4 regions of the Lysinibacillus sp. FSL R7-0073 genome follow, and region 1 is predicted to be linked to each of the others. Evidence: riboswitches for the same ligand, from Rfam matches in the RefSeq annotation. Region 1 holds a riboswitch; each other region holds the start of a gene.

Evidence for each region. Region 1 has a riboswitch for thiamine pyrophosphate ahead of thiC (phosphomethylpyrimidine synthase ThiC). Riboswitches for the same ligand answer to the same signal wherever they lie in the genome.
Region 2: it holds a riboswitch for thiamine pyrophosphate, as region 1 does, so the genes downstream of both, MKY88_RS12545 (ABC transporter substrate-binding protein) here and thiC (phosphomethylpyrimidine synthase ThiC) in region 1, are expected to answer to the same signal.
Region 3: it holds a riboswitch for thiamine pyrophosphate, as region 1 does, so the genes downstream of both, thiM (hydroxyethylthiazole kinase) here and thiC (phosphomethylpyrimidine synthase ThiC) in region 1, are expected to answer to the same signal.
Region 4: it holds a riboswitch for thiamine pyrophosphate, as region 1 does, so the genes downstream of both, thiW (energy coupling factor transporter S component ThiW) here and thiC (phosphomethylpyrimidine synthase ThiC) in region 1, are expected to answer to the same signal.

What each region holds. Positions count from the first base shown of each region.
Region 1 is NZ_JBBPAS010000001.1:232,290-235,490, reverse strand. Features, by position in the region: gene thiC (phosphomethylpyrimidine synthase ThiC) at 19-1,797, opposite strand; TPP riboswitch at 1,939-2,053, opposite strand; gene MKY88_RS01115 (AEC family transporter) at 2,126-3,055, opposite strand.
Region 2 is NZ_JBBPAS010000001.1:2,538,168-2,541,368, forward strand. Features, by position in the region: gene MKY88_RS12535 (ABC transporter permease) at 1-707, opposite strand, end outside; gene MKY88_RS12540 (thiamine-binding protein) at 704-997, opposite strand; gene MKY88_RS12545 (ABC transporter substrate-binding protein) at 999-1,994, opposite strand; TPP riboswitch at 2,148-2,258, opposite strand; gene parC (DNA topoisomerase IV subunit A) at 2,382-3,201, opposite strand, start outside.
Region 3 is NZ_JBBPAS010000001.1:3,584,709-3,587,909, reverse strand. Features, by position in the region: gene thiD (bifunctional hydroxymethylpyrimidine kinase/phosphomethylpyrimidine kinase) at 1-390, opposite strand, end outside; gene thiM (hydroxyethylthiazole kinase) at 378-1,145, opposite strand; TPP riboswitch at 1,232-1,330, opposite strand; gene mbcS (acyl-CoA synthetase MbcS) at 1,518-3,101, shown strand.
Region 4 is NZ_JBBPAS010000001.1:916,561-919,761, reverse strand. Features, by position in the region: gene MKY88_RS04305 (MFS transporter) at 1-1,115, shown strand, start outside; TPP riboswitch at 1,175-1,282, shown strand; gene thiW (energy coupling factor transporter S component ThiW) at 1,376-1,882, shown strand; gene MKY88_RS04295 (VWA domain-containing protein) at 1,972-3,201, opposite strand, start outside.

The sequences.
Region 1 (3,201 bases):
ACAAGCCTTGTACTATTATTATTGATAGATTTGACTACCTGCCTTTTTAAACTCCGCTGACTTTTCCCTCATACCTTCATGGATGGCCTCTGTTGTATTTAAATCCTTTTCCTTAGCATAATTACGAATATCCTGAGAAATTCTCATGCTACAAAATTTAGGACCGCACATTGAACAAAAATGTGCTGTTTTTGCCCCCTCTGCTGGTAATGTTTCATCGTGATATTCTACTGCACGTTCTGGATCAAGAGAAAGGTTAAATTGATCACGCCAGCGGAACTCGAAACGCGCTTTTGACAGTGCATCATCCCGTTGTTGTGCACCTGGGTGCCCCTTTGCTAAATCTGCAGCATGTGCAGCAATCTTATAAGTAATAACCCCTACTCGAACATCCTCCCGATTAGGTAATCCTAAATGTTCCTTCGGTGTCACATAGCAGAGCATAGCTGTACCAAACCAACCAATCATTGCTGCTCCAATAGCAGATGTAATATGGTCATAACCTGGAGCAATATCTGTTGTCAATGGACCTAAAGTATAGAATGGGGCTTCCTTACAAACCTCTAATTGCTTGTCCATATTCTCTTTAATCAAATGCATTGGAACGTGACCTGGCCCCTCCACCATTACTTGAACATCATGCTTCCATGCAATTTGCGTTAATTCGCCTAATGTTTCCAGCTCCGCAAATTGTGCTTCATCGTTAGCATCCGCGATTGACCCTGGGCGTAAGCCATCTCCTAATGAGAAGGCTACATCATAAGCTTTCATAATTTCACATATTTCCTCAAAATGAGTATAGAGGAAGTTCTCTTGATGATGGTATAAACACCATTGCGCCATAATGGATCCACCCCGAGACACAATGCCTGTTACACGGTTTGCCGTAAGAGGGACATAACGTAAAAGGACACCTGCATGAATAGTGAAATAATCTACCCCTTGCTCCGCTTGTTCAATAAGCGTATCACGGTACACCTCCCATGTTAAATCCTCAGCCACACCATTTACCTTTTCTAATGCCTGATAAATTGGTACTGTCCCAACTGGTACTGCAGCATTTCGAATTATCCATTCTCTCGTTGTATGAATATGTTTGCCAGTTGATAGATCCATAATATTATCAGCACCCCAGCGTGTAGCCCATGTCATTTTTTCCACTTCCTCTGCAATCGAGGATGATACAGCTGAATTCCCAATGTTCGCATTAATCTTCACATGGAAGTTACGACCGATAATCATTGGCTCGGCCTCAGGATGATTAATATTGGCAGGCATAATAGCCCGGCCTGCTGCAATCTCTGAACGTACGAAATCTGGGTCCATATTTTCTCGTATCGCTACAAACTCCATCTCAGGTGTAATAATTCCCCGTCGAGCATAATGAAGCTGCGTGACATTTTTACCCTTTTTTGCACGTAAAGGCTTTCTCACCAATTCCGGGAAGACATTTTCATGGATACGTGGATCATCAGCGCGACTGAAACCATTATCCTCAGGTTTAATTGTACGCCCTCCGTATTCCTCAACATCCCCTCGCTCTTGTATCCAAGCACTTCGTAAAGCAGGTAAGCCCTTTGTAATATCCACGTGGAAGACCGGATCTGTATATGGTCCACTCGTATCATACACCCGAATTGGGGCATTTTCTTCATCCCCAAAGGTACCAGTCGTCGGACTTAATGTAATTTCACGCATTGGTACTAAAATATCAGGACGAGATCCTTCCACATAAACCTTTTTACTTCCTTCAAAGTTAGACATAATCGTAATGTTCTTTGCACTAATTGCTGACATGAGCTACTTCTCTCCCTTAAATGTAGTTTAAACAAGGACCGATTCTAGCTCACCCAGCAAACAAAATAAATAAAGGCCGAATCCAAAAAAATAATTGGATCCGGCCATGAATGTAAAGGGTCTATTGATTGCACGTAATATGCAATAGCTTCTTAACTTTCCCACGCTGGTATGAGCCAGATCAGGTCCAAAGGGTCAAGAAACCTCTATGCGTTTCCCTCTCAGCCTGACTCATCAGACTCCCCTAGTTAATACTATTCAGTTTGATGCTAGTTTAGCAGATATTGCTAAGAGATGGAAGTTATCATTTAAATATTTTTGATTTCTATTAGGTAAACAATACATCAGCAATATAAATTACAATCGTGACCGTTATACAACTCACAATGGTCGAAAATAAAACGGTTTGTGCAGCTGTTGCCGACTCTATATCATATTCTAATGCTAGACTTGAACTGTTGCGGGATGTGGGAAAAGCACTCGCTATAAATAACGATTGTGCCACAACCCCGTCTAAACCGAGCGCATAAATAATGACTAAAGCAACGGCTGGACCGATAATTAATCGCGTCAAGCAGCTGACGAATACTGTTTTATTAAACATCGTTTTAATCTCCAGTTGAGACAATTGGGCGCCTAGCGTAATTAATGCAACGGCAATAAAACCATCTGCTACATGGTCTATAGGTATTTTAATAAACTGCGGAATGCCAATGTCAAAATAATTCATGGCCACACCGATTATTAAAGCGTGTATAATAGGCATTTTTATAAAATCCTTTAAAATTGTCATGCCCGATTTAGTAGAGGAAATTAAATTATATAAACCATACGTATACGTTGTCATGTTTTGGAAGATAACGAGTATAACCTGGATGGCTACACCAATAGGTTGAGTGGCAAAAATCATTTGAGCTACCGGAATACCATAGTTGCCAGAGTTAATGAGTACTACACTATTTTTAAAAACAGCTGCCTCAGTTTTGGCGAGTCCAAGCCCTTTCGCTAAAAAGTGACTGAGTAACATTTGACTACCAATAAAAAGCACAACAAACAATCCAACTTCCCCCAGAACAGACAGTTTTATACTCGTCTCATATAAATTAATAAATACAGCGGCAGGCATAAAACAATATGTAATAAGCTGTGATAATGCTTTTAAGTTAAAGCGAAATTTCTTTTGCAGAATAGCACCTAGTACAAGTAATACTAAAATAGGTGCGACAATTTGAAAGAAAATCATTCCAAGATACACCATATTGAAGTCCCCCTCCCTTTTGATTGTAGTGTCGATAATGTACTAGGTCAATGCTACTTACTTTCATAATTAAAACCGTTGATTTCCACTACTGGAGGGGTGCGCCTTGTTCCAATGATGAAAAGATAAAAAATCACATCAATAAA
Region 2 (3,201 bases), 2.3 Mb from region 1:
ATACTACTAAACAGCAATAAGCTTAACAAGACAATCGCAAAAATTGCGACAAACACTCGATCTGTACGGAAGGAGGATTGTGCTAAGGTCATGTATACACCAATTCCCTTTTTCGCACCAAGCCACTCCGCAATGACTGCCCCCATTACGCTATAAGTAGCAGCAATTTTTACGCCCGAGAAAATTGCTGGGTAGGCATGTGGCCATTCTAATTTCCAAAACGTTTGGGCCTTCGTTGCACCAATCATATCAAAGTAATGCTTTAACTCGGGTGCTGTTTGACGAAAACCGTCCATTGCCGCAATGACAATAGGGAAAAAGCACACTAGACAAATAATAATGAGCTTTGGTAATAAGCCAAAGCCAAACCAAATAATAAGGAGCGGTGCTAACACAAGAATGGGTATGTTTTGCGACATAATGAGAATCGGATAAAATAATGACCGAATGAAAGCAAAACGATGCAAAACAATTGCCACTGTTAGACCACAGCCCACCCCAATAGCAAGTCCTAATAAAGCTAATTGCACGGTAGCCAGAGCATGTGGCAGGAATGTCTGATACGATTGAAAGCCTTCTTCTACAATTATGCTTGGTGCTGGAAGGAGCCAAGGAGGAACATCAGCGATATGCACAACAAGCTCCCATATGAATAAGAGGAAGGCGATAAAAATTATCGTCCTTCCCTTTTGTAATGCCCGTTTCATGACTGATATTTCTCCGTTAATGTAGCCATTGTAATCCCATTTTGTTGATATAAAATTTTTACTTGTGTAATGACATTAATGGCTCCTAGCTCGACCATCTTAACATTCATTTTTTCAATGATTTGAAGAAGCGTTGTAAGCTCACCTTCCATTGTTGTTTCAAGGGGATGAACCTCATATTTCACACCAGATGCATCAATAACTGCAATGGCCGCATCTACATAAGGAATTACATCCTCATACTTCTCTGTCTTCGGAATGATTTGGACACTGATTAATGAATTTGCCATGTTAATTGGCCTCCTTTTTCGGTAAGAACTCATTCGTAAACGCCTGTTTAGCATCAAATTCGCCTTCTAATACTTTGTTACTCGACATCCATTTAGCATAGTTTTCCCATACAGATAGCTTTTGCTCACCCCATTGTTTAGCGTCATCCTGATACTTATCAGCCAACCACTCTTGGCTTTTATGCACTAACTCTTTATCTAAGTCCGGTGCCGCTTCTAGTAAAATATCAGCAGTTTCATTCGGATACTCGATTGCATATTCATAGCCCTTCGATGCAGCCGCAACAAAAGCTTTGACGATGTCTGGATTGTTTTGAATCATCTTTTCATTAGTTGCTAAAACAGGTGTATAGTAATCTAACTGATCACTGTAGTCCGTTAAATACAGCATATTAATCTTTTCCCCACGAAGCTCTGCCTCAATCCCTGTCCAAGCATAATAAATCCAAGCAAAATCGATATCTTTTTTCATCATTGTGAAGAAATCTAAATCTCCTGCATTGACAATATCTAATTTATTACTATCAGCGTTTTCTTTTTGCATTAATGATTGTAATACGGCTTGTTCGAGTGGTGCTCCCCACCCACCATACGTTTTTCCTTCAAAGTCCTTTGGAGATGTAATACCCTTTGATGCTACAGAAGCAAATCCAGATGTATTATGCTGAATGATGGCCGCTATTGAGACAAGTGGCACATCCTGAACACGAGCCTGTGTAATGCCCTCCTGATAGCTCACGCCAAATTCTGCCTTACCTGAAGCTACGAGCTGATCGGCTCCTGCCTCTCCTGGCATAATAATATCAACATCTAAGCCCTGTTCTTCAAAATAACCAAGCTTTTTCGCAACATACAATCCTGTATGATTCGTATTCGGTGTCCAATCGAGAACCACTGACACCTTTTTCTTTGTATCAGCAGTTTGCTTGTCCTCCTTGTCGCTACAGCCTACTAACGTCAATAGCGCAGCTAATAGGATAAATAACCATTTTTTCATGCTAGTTCCTCCCAGTTTGTAATATGAAAGTGTTCATGAATGAATGTTTCACCAGAAGAAAGCGTAATATACAGTTAGTAGATATTGCTTGGAAAACAAAAAAACGCCTAGGATTCCTCCCAGACGTATTGCAATCAATCTCCAAAACTTTTGCTTTTTTGAATAGATGTTCCCTACGCTGGTACGAGCCAAATCAGGTTCAAAGGGTCAGTGTCTATCGGACACAATCTCAGCTAGCCATAACTAGCCCCCCTACATTCTTTCGCTATGAACTTTTCGTTGATTATTATACCCATAGTTGATCTAAAATGACAAGATGCTATTTTTGGATAGTTGTTCCACTCAAACAAATAGCCCAGCTCTCCTATATAGAGACTGGGCATATTTTTAGCTTGGTTTTTGTTCTTTTTTGGCCGTTAAGACATGTGAAATGGCTCCATCTGTTGCAATATCCACTTTAAATGAACCATTAGAATGGCGATCAGCACGCGTCAATGTTTGAACATCAATAAACTCTTGGACGCCTTTTTCAGTTTCGATCACAACCTGCTCATCGTCTGTTGCTTGAATAACAGCGACAATTCGGTGAGGATTTGCTTTTAATTCTGTCAGGACTTTAAGACCACGTTTGGCACGACTTGCTACTTCTACCTCTGCGACATTCATTTTCTTAACAGCCCCTCGTTGTGTCACAATAACGACATATTGTGTTTCATCTGGCTGTAGAACATTGACCCCTACTAATGCTTCTCCATCTTTTAGCGTAATACCTTTAACGCCGCCCGTTTTCACACCAGTAACCGGCAATTCCTCGATAGGGAATCGAATTGCATACGCCGTATCAGTTGTTAAGAGCAGTTCCACATCATCCGTCATAAACGATGCATAAATCATGGCATCGCCCGCTTTAACATTCATTGTTTTAATCGGCTTCGAGTAACGCGTCACTGCATAATCTGCAAGTGGTGAACGTTTAATTTGACCATCTTTCGTAGCAGTTAAAATATACGTATTTGGCTGTTCAAATGTTTCAAAACCATAGACCGCAATAATTGATTCATCTTCACTTGTTGGCACAATACTAGAAATATGCTGACCAAGGTCCTTCCAACGAATATCAGGCAGTTCGTGGACTGGCTGATAAATATAATTCCCTCTATTTGTAAATAACAATAAATTATGTTGCGTATTTAAGTTTGCTTCATAC
Region 3 (3,201 bases), 3.4 Mb from region 1:
AGCAAGAGGTAGTAAAGACATGCGCATGGCCTCGATAGCTTCTTGTTGTAATAAGCTTTCTCCACCTTTTGCAATCATAACTGGATCAACAATCAGTGGGATTTTTAAATCGTCAATAATGTGTGCGATACTTTGGATAATTTCCGAGGAATAAAGCATCCCTGTTTTAATCGCAGAAATCGAAAAATCTTCTATTAATGCATGAAATTGTTTTTCAACAAAGTCAACTTCAATTGGGAAAACCCCTGTTACACCAAGTGTATTTTGAGCAGTTAAAGCTGTAATAACTGAAGTGCCAAAAACCCCTAATTCCTGGAATGTTTTTAAATCAGCCTGAATGCCAGCGCCACCGCCACTATCTGAGCCTGCAATTGTCGTTACAATATGCATGAAGCCTCACCCTCCTTTGAAAGACGATGTAAGGCATTAAGCAAAGCAATTTGAATATCCCCGATATCCTCTGTAAATGCGGATGCTAACTCAGCTGCTTTTTTGTAGTATGTGAGTGTTTCCGCTAATTGGCTATACGGATCTTCTCCTGCAGAGTAGGCTGCTCCACATATAGCACTAAGTAAACAGCCTGTACCAGTTACTTCAGTCATTTGTGAATTTCCACCAGTAATCCATTGGCTCTGCACACCGTCTGTCATAAAATCATGTTTGCCTGTAACAATGACCATACAGTTGTAGCGTTGAGCCAATAATGTAGCCTCTTTCTCTATGGCAATAAATCCCTCACCACTATCAACACCTTTTTGTTGCCATTCCACATTGGCTAATGCCGCAAGCTCTCCTTTGTTACAGCGTATGACTGAAAATTGTATCGCTGTAAGTAATAGGTGTATGGTTTCCTTGCGATAAACTGTGGCACCTGCGCCAACCGGATCTAATATAACAGGAATGCCAAGGGAATTTGCTTTTTTTCCTGCTAACAGCATCGACTCTTTTGTTCGAGCATTTAGTGTACCAATATTGATTAAAAGAGCGTCTGCAATGGCGACCATTTCCTCAACCTCATGGCTATCATCAGCCATGACAGGAGAGGCACCTAATGCCAATAGGCCATTTGCTTGGAAATTAGCCACGACATAATTAGTTATACAGTGAATAAGCGGTTGTTGTTGACGAACTGTTTGAAAAATCATTTTTGTCCTCCTTTATGGGTGGACGTAAGCATGCAAAAAAGGCCCTTTTTGTGTAAAAACGCACGAAAAAGAGCCTTTCATCTGAAAAAACGATGTTCATTGCTCCCTACGTCAGTATTAACTAACAGGTTCAAAGGGTCAGGTTTTACCTTCTCAACTCTTTATGAGTCCCCCTGCAATCTTGCTTTTAGTTGACCAAAATGTACCATACTTTTTATATGTATTCAATAGCGAGTTTTCCTATCGACAAAACGTGACTGATGCCATATAGCTAAGCATGATAGTTGTCATGACTTTACTTAAATCAAGTGTAAACCATTGAAAATACTAAGAAAGGAGTATAATGTGTCTTAACAAAAGGGGGCAATTGCCATGAATAGACAAGAATTAGTAGCACCAGAATGGTATAACATAACAGATGAATTTGAAAAATATGCAAAGGATTTAACTAAAAATGCATTGATTATTTATGATGAGCATTCTGATGTACAATTTATCACCTATGCACATTTACTTGAAAGAGCAAATCAGGCGGCACATGTTTTTACGAAAAATGGATTAACTAAAGGTGATGTCATTTTAGTAATGGTACCACGCTCAGTAGAAGCATACATTGTCTATATTGCTGCATTAAAAGCGGGTTTAACGATCATTCCAAGCTCTGAAATGCTAAGAACTAAAGATATTGAGTATCGTATTCATCATGCTGATGCTAAAGCAGTTGTAGCCTTTGAGCCTTATATTGAGCAATTTAATCAAGTAGGAAATTTACAAGATATACAGCAATTTGTTATCGGAAATGCACATGAGCCATGGCAGCCGTTATTAGACAAAATGCGAAAGCAACCAACAACTTACATAAGTTCTACACCAACAAAAAGTACAGACCATGCCTTTTTAGCTTATACAAGTGGCACAACAGGAAATCCGAAAGCTGCAGTGCATACACATAGTTGGGGCTATGCACATTTACGGACAACAGCCCCAAATTGGCTAGGTGTAGAAGAAAGTGATATTGTATGGGCAACAGCAGCACCAGGATGGCAAAAATGGATTTGGAGTCCGTTTCTCGCGATTTTAGGGAGCGGTGCCACTGCATTTGTTTATAAAGGAAAGTTTGATGCAGCAACGTATTTAGCGTTGCTTGAAAAATTTAAAATGAATGTCTTATGTTGCACACCGACTGAATATCGTTTTATGGCAGCGCTTGAAAATTTACAGGAGTATGATATCAGCACAATTCGACAATCTGTTTCAGCAGGTGAGCCGTTGAACAGTGAAGTCATTAAAAAATTCTGGGACACTTTCCATCTACAAGTGCGAGATGGTTATGGTCAAACTGAGAATACACTTCTTGTAGGGACTATGGTAGGTATGGAGGCAAGAATTGGTTCGATGGGCAAACCTACGCCAGGCAATACCGTTGAAATTATAGACGATTTTGGTGAGCCAGTTGCTATAGGAGAAGTTGGTGATATTGCTGTTCATCGAGAAACACCTGCACTTTTTAAAAAATATTTAAATGATCCTGAACGTACAAATTTACAATTCCGTGGTGATTGGTATATAACTGGGGATCGAGCTTATAAAGATGCGGACGGCTACTTTTGGTTTGAAGGTCGCGGAGATGATGTTATTATTTCCTCAGGTTATACAATTGGACCTTTTGAAGTAGAGGATGCATTGATGAAGCATCCGACTGTGAAAGAGGTTGCTGTCATTGCAAGCCCCGATAAGGTTCGCGGGAACATCGTTAAAGCATTTATTATCCTTCATAATGGTGTCAATGGTAATCAAGAGCTTATTCAAATCCTTCAAAATCATGTGAAATCATTAACGGCACCTTATAAATATCCACGTGCTATTGAATTTGTTACAGAGTTACCCAAAACTGCATCTGGTAAAATTAGACGTGTCGAATTAAGACAACAAGAATTAAAATACCTTGTACATTAATCATTTCCTAGGAAATAATGTCGAAAATCAAAGTTCATGCAAAGAAATGAACTTTGATTTTTTTTTTATTTTTAGGTAAGGTATTATGAGGAAATAAATA
Region 4 (3,201 bases), 680 kb from region 1:
TTATTCCTGTAATGCCGGAATATTTAAGAATATTTGGAGCAGCAGGACAAGTTCTAGGCATGCTTATTGCAACGTTCGCCTTGGCACAATTCGTATTTTCTCCAATTGCTGGGAATCTTTCTGACCTGTATGGGCGGAAAAATTTAATTATTTTCGGTCTTATACTAACAGGACTTGCACAAATCGGTTTTGGCCTTTCTACAGATGTTTGGATGCTCTTTTTGGCACGCTTTTTAGGTGGCCTTGGCTCTGCATTTGTTGCACCTCCTATTATGGCTTTTGTAGCAGACGTGACAACTTATAAAGAACGCGGAAAAGGAATGAGTATGTTAGGAGCTGCGATGTCATTCGGCTTTATGATTGGCCCTGGAATTGGTGGTTTCCTCGCAAAGGTTAGCTTACATTTTCCATTTTTCATGGCGGGAGCTGCCGCCATTTTAGCGTCTATTTTATCGTACTTTTTATTACCATCTACAAAGCCAATAACTGCGCAAAATAGACAAAAGCAAGATAATCTGGTGAAACAGATGGCTCGCTCTGTACATATGCCTTATTTTGTTATGTTAATTATTATGATGGTATTCTCATTTGGGATTGCTAACTTCCAAACAACCTTATCACTATTTGTGACAGAAAAATTTAATTACTCACCTGGCGATATTGCCACCATTCTAGTGGTTGGTGGAGCATTTGGGGTAATTGTACAGATGTTTATCATAACGCCACTCTTTAAACGCTTTGGTGAAATGAAAGTAGTTTTGGTCAATTTATTTATTGCTTCCGTTGCTATTTTCTTAATATTATTTGTTTCAGGTTTTGCACTAATATTAGTTGTAGCAACCATCTTCTCTACGGCAACAACGTTAATTCGTCCAGCTGTTAATACACTCATCTCCAAACTTGCTGGAACAGAGCAAGGGTTTGCAGCCGGCTTGAATAATGCCTATATGAGCCTTGGAAATATGATCGGACCCGCTTTGGCTGGTTTCTTATTTGACTGGAATATGAACAGTCCTTATATTTTTGGTGCAATTATCTTATTAGCTTGCTTCTTCCTTGCCCTAATTTGGACATTGAAAAAGGCGCCACAGCTTATGCATCCAGATTCACACTAATCGTCAAAGCTTATTGACTATTGATTGTAGTATGTTACACTTCTAAAAAATAGAAAAATACTTACCACTAGGGGAGTCTTTTAAAGGCTGAGACGTATATGGTTATATACGGACCCTTCGAACCTGATCTAGTTCATGCTAGCGGAGGGAAGTGGCGCTTCTTGCTATTTTCAGTGTATAAGCAAGGCCGCTTCCTGTCGTTTGAAGGAAGCGGCTTTTTTCATGTTTCTAGTGGCTAAAACGAAAAGGAGCGCACTATCATGTCTATTCGTAAATTAACAATTATGGCTTTATTAGTAGCGATTGCCGTTGCAGGTTCTACGTTTATCTCCATTCCAACTGGGATTGCTCGTGCCTACCCTGTGCAGCATGCTATTAACGTAGTAGGAGCCATTATACTTGGACCCGTACCTACAGTGGTAGTTGCCTTTATTACGGCTATCATTCGTATCCTTACAGGAACAGGCTCTCTCTTAGCCATTCCTGGTAGTATTATTGGTGCATTATGCGCGGGGCTTGCCTATAAATATAGCAGTAAAATGTGGTTAGCTGGTGTGGGTGAAGTGATTGGCACGGGTCTTCTCGCATCGCTTGTAGCAGTTCCCTATGCAATGTTACTTATGGGTACATCCGTAGCGGCCTTATTTTTCATGCCCGCCTTTTTAATATCAAGTACAACTGGAGCAATCTTAGGTATTGTAATAGCTAGCAGTTTGCGTAAAACGGTGCTAGAAAAATATTTTAATCCCACTCTCTTTATTAAATAATGTCGTTGGTATTTCTTAGAGGATTTCTCTCTCCATGTATATACAAAAAGCAGTGCGAAATAATTCGCACTGCTTTCATCTAAATTAAATTATTGACGTTTTTTCATACCCTTTAATAATTGTGCCACATTCGTGTCTTCTGCCTGTACGGAGTGATTCTCTACAAGTTGCTCCTTTTTCTTCGGCTTCGTTAGGAAATTCCAGCCAAAGCGTCTTATTGTAATATCAATAAAGAATAAGAGCATACCTACAAGGAGAAGCCATGTCGCAATGTTTTGACGATCCGCCCCTTGCTTTATAAAGTCACGGAACACTTCTTGTGGTTCTTTTAAAACAGCACCACCAGTTTGTTCGGTTAATTCTTCTATTAATTTATCATTAGCAGGAAGAAGTTCATACTCAGCACTATAGGGAACACTTAATCCTGCCTGATAAATCGTTTCCTTTTCATCAGCGATACGGAAGAAGATTAATCCCGGCTCAGCTTGTACTACAGCTCGCACCTGAGAAGCTGATATAGTTTCAAGCTGTGTGTCTAGCTCTTCACCCGCTTCATTAACCGCAACAATATCTAAAAATGCTGCTTCATTTGTAGGATCTGTAATCATAAAGGATCCATCTGATTCTACTCTTACATCATAGGCAACATCATTATAACTTGGGAGCATTTGTGAAATAAGCGTTTGCCAAAATGTGCCCCAGTCCTGCCATCTTGCCCAGTCGCCTGCCCACTTTCCTGTTGAATCAGAAGTAAACGCAAATGTTTTGCCAAGACCATATTGCCATTGTGCTAACACCGGATCTTCCTTTTCGCTTTCAGCCACGACGGTAGCACCCTGCTTTGCAGTTGTTCCGATATAAGCATTCATTTGTGGAACGCCATTGGCAAATAGCGTATTCCATCCCCCAGCATTATAGAGTATTGGATAGAATGGATTATCCTCAATGTACGTACGAGAAATCATAGCTGTTTCACGAGATAAAATGGAAGGAATAGTTTGCTCATCGATAACATTGTAGAAGCGTCCGCTTCCCATCTCACTCAGAGCTTCCAATAAGTTAGCATCCGCATCTTGACCAATAGCCACTGTCGATAAGGTTATTCCGTTATCTTTTCCTTGTTCAATTAAATCTTCATAATTTCCTGGCTGTGATTGTCCATCCGTTAAAAGAATAATATGCTTACGTTGCAGTTTTATATCTGCTAGGTTTTCATATGCTTTTGCAAGTGAACCATAGATTTCTGTTCCGCCTCCTGGTGTAACAGATAAAATGGTATCCACTGCCTCTTCTTTATTGTTCAAAGGTCCAGTCTCTAT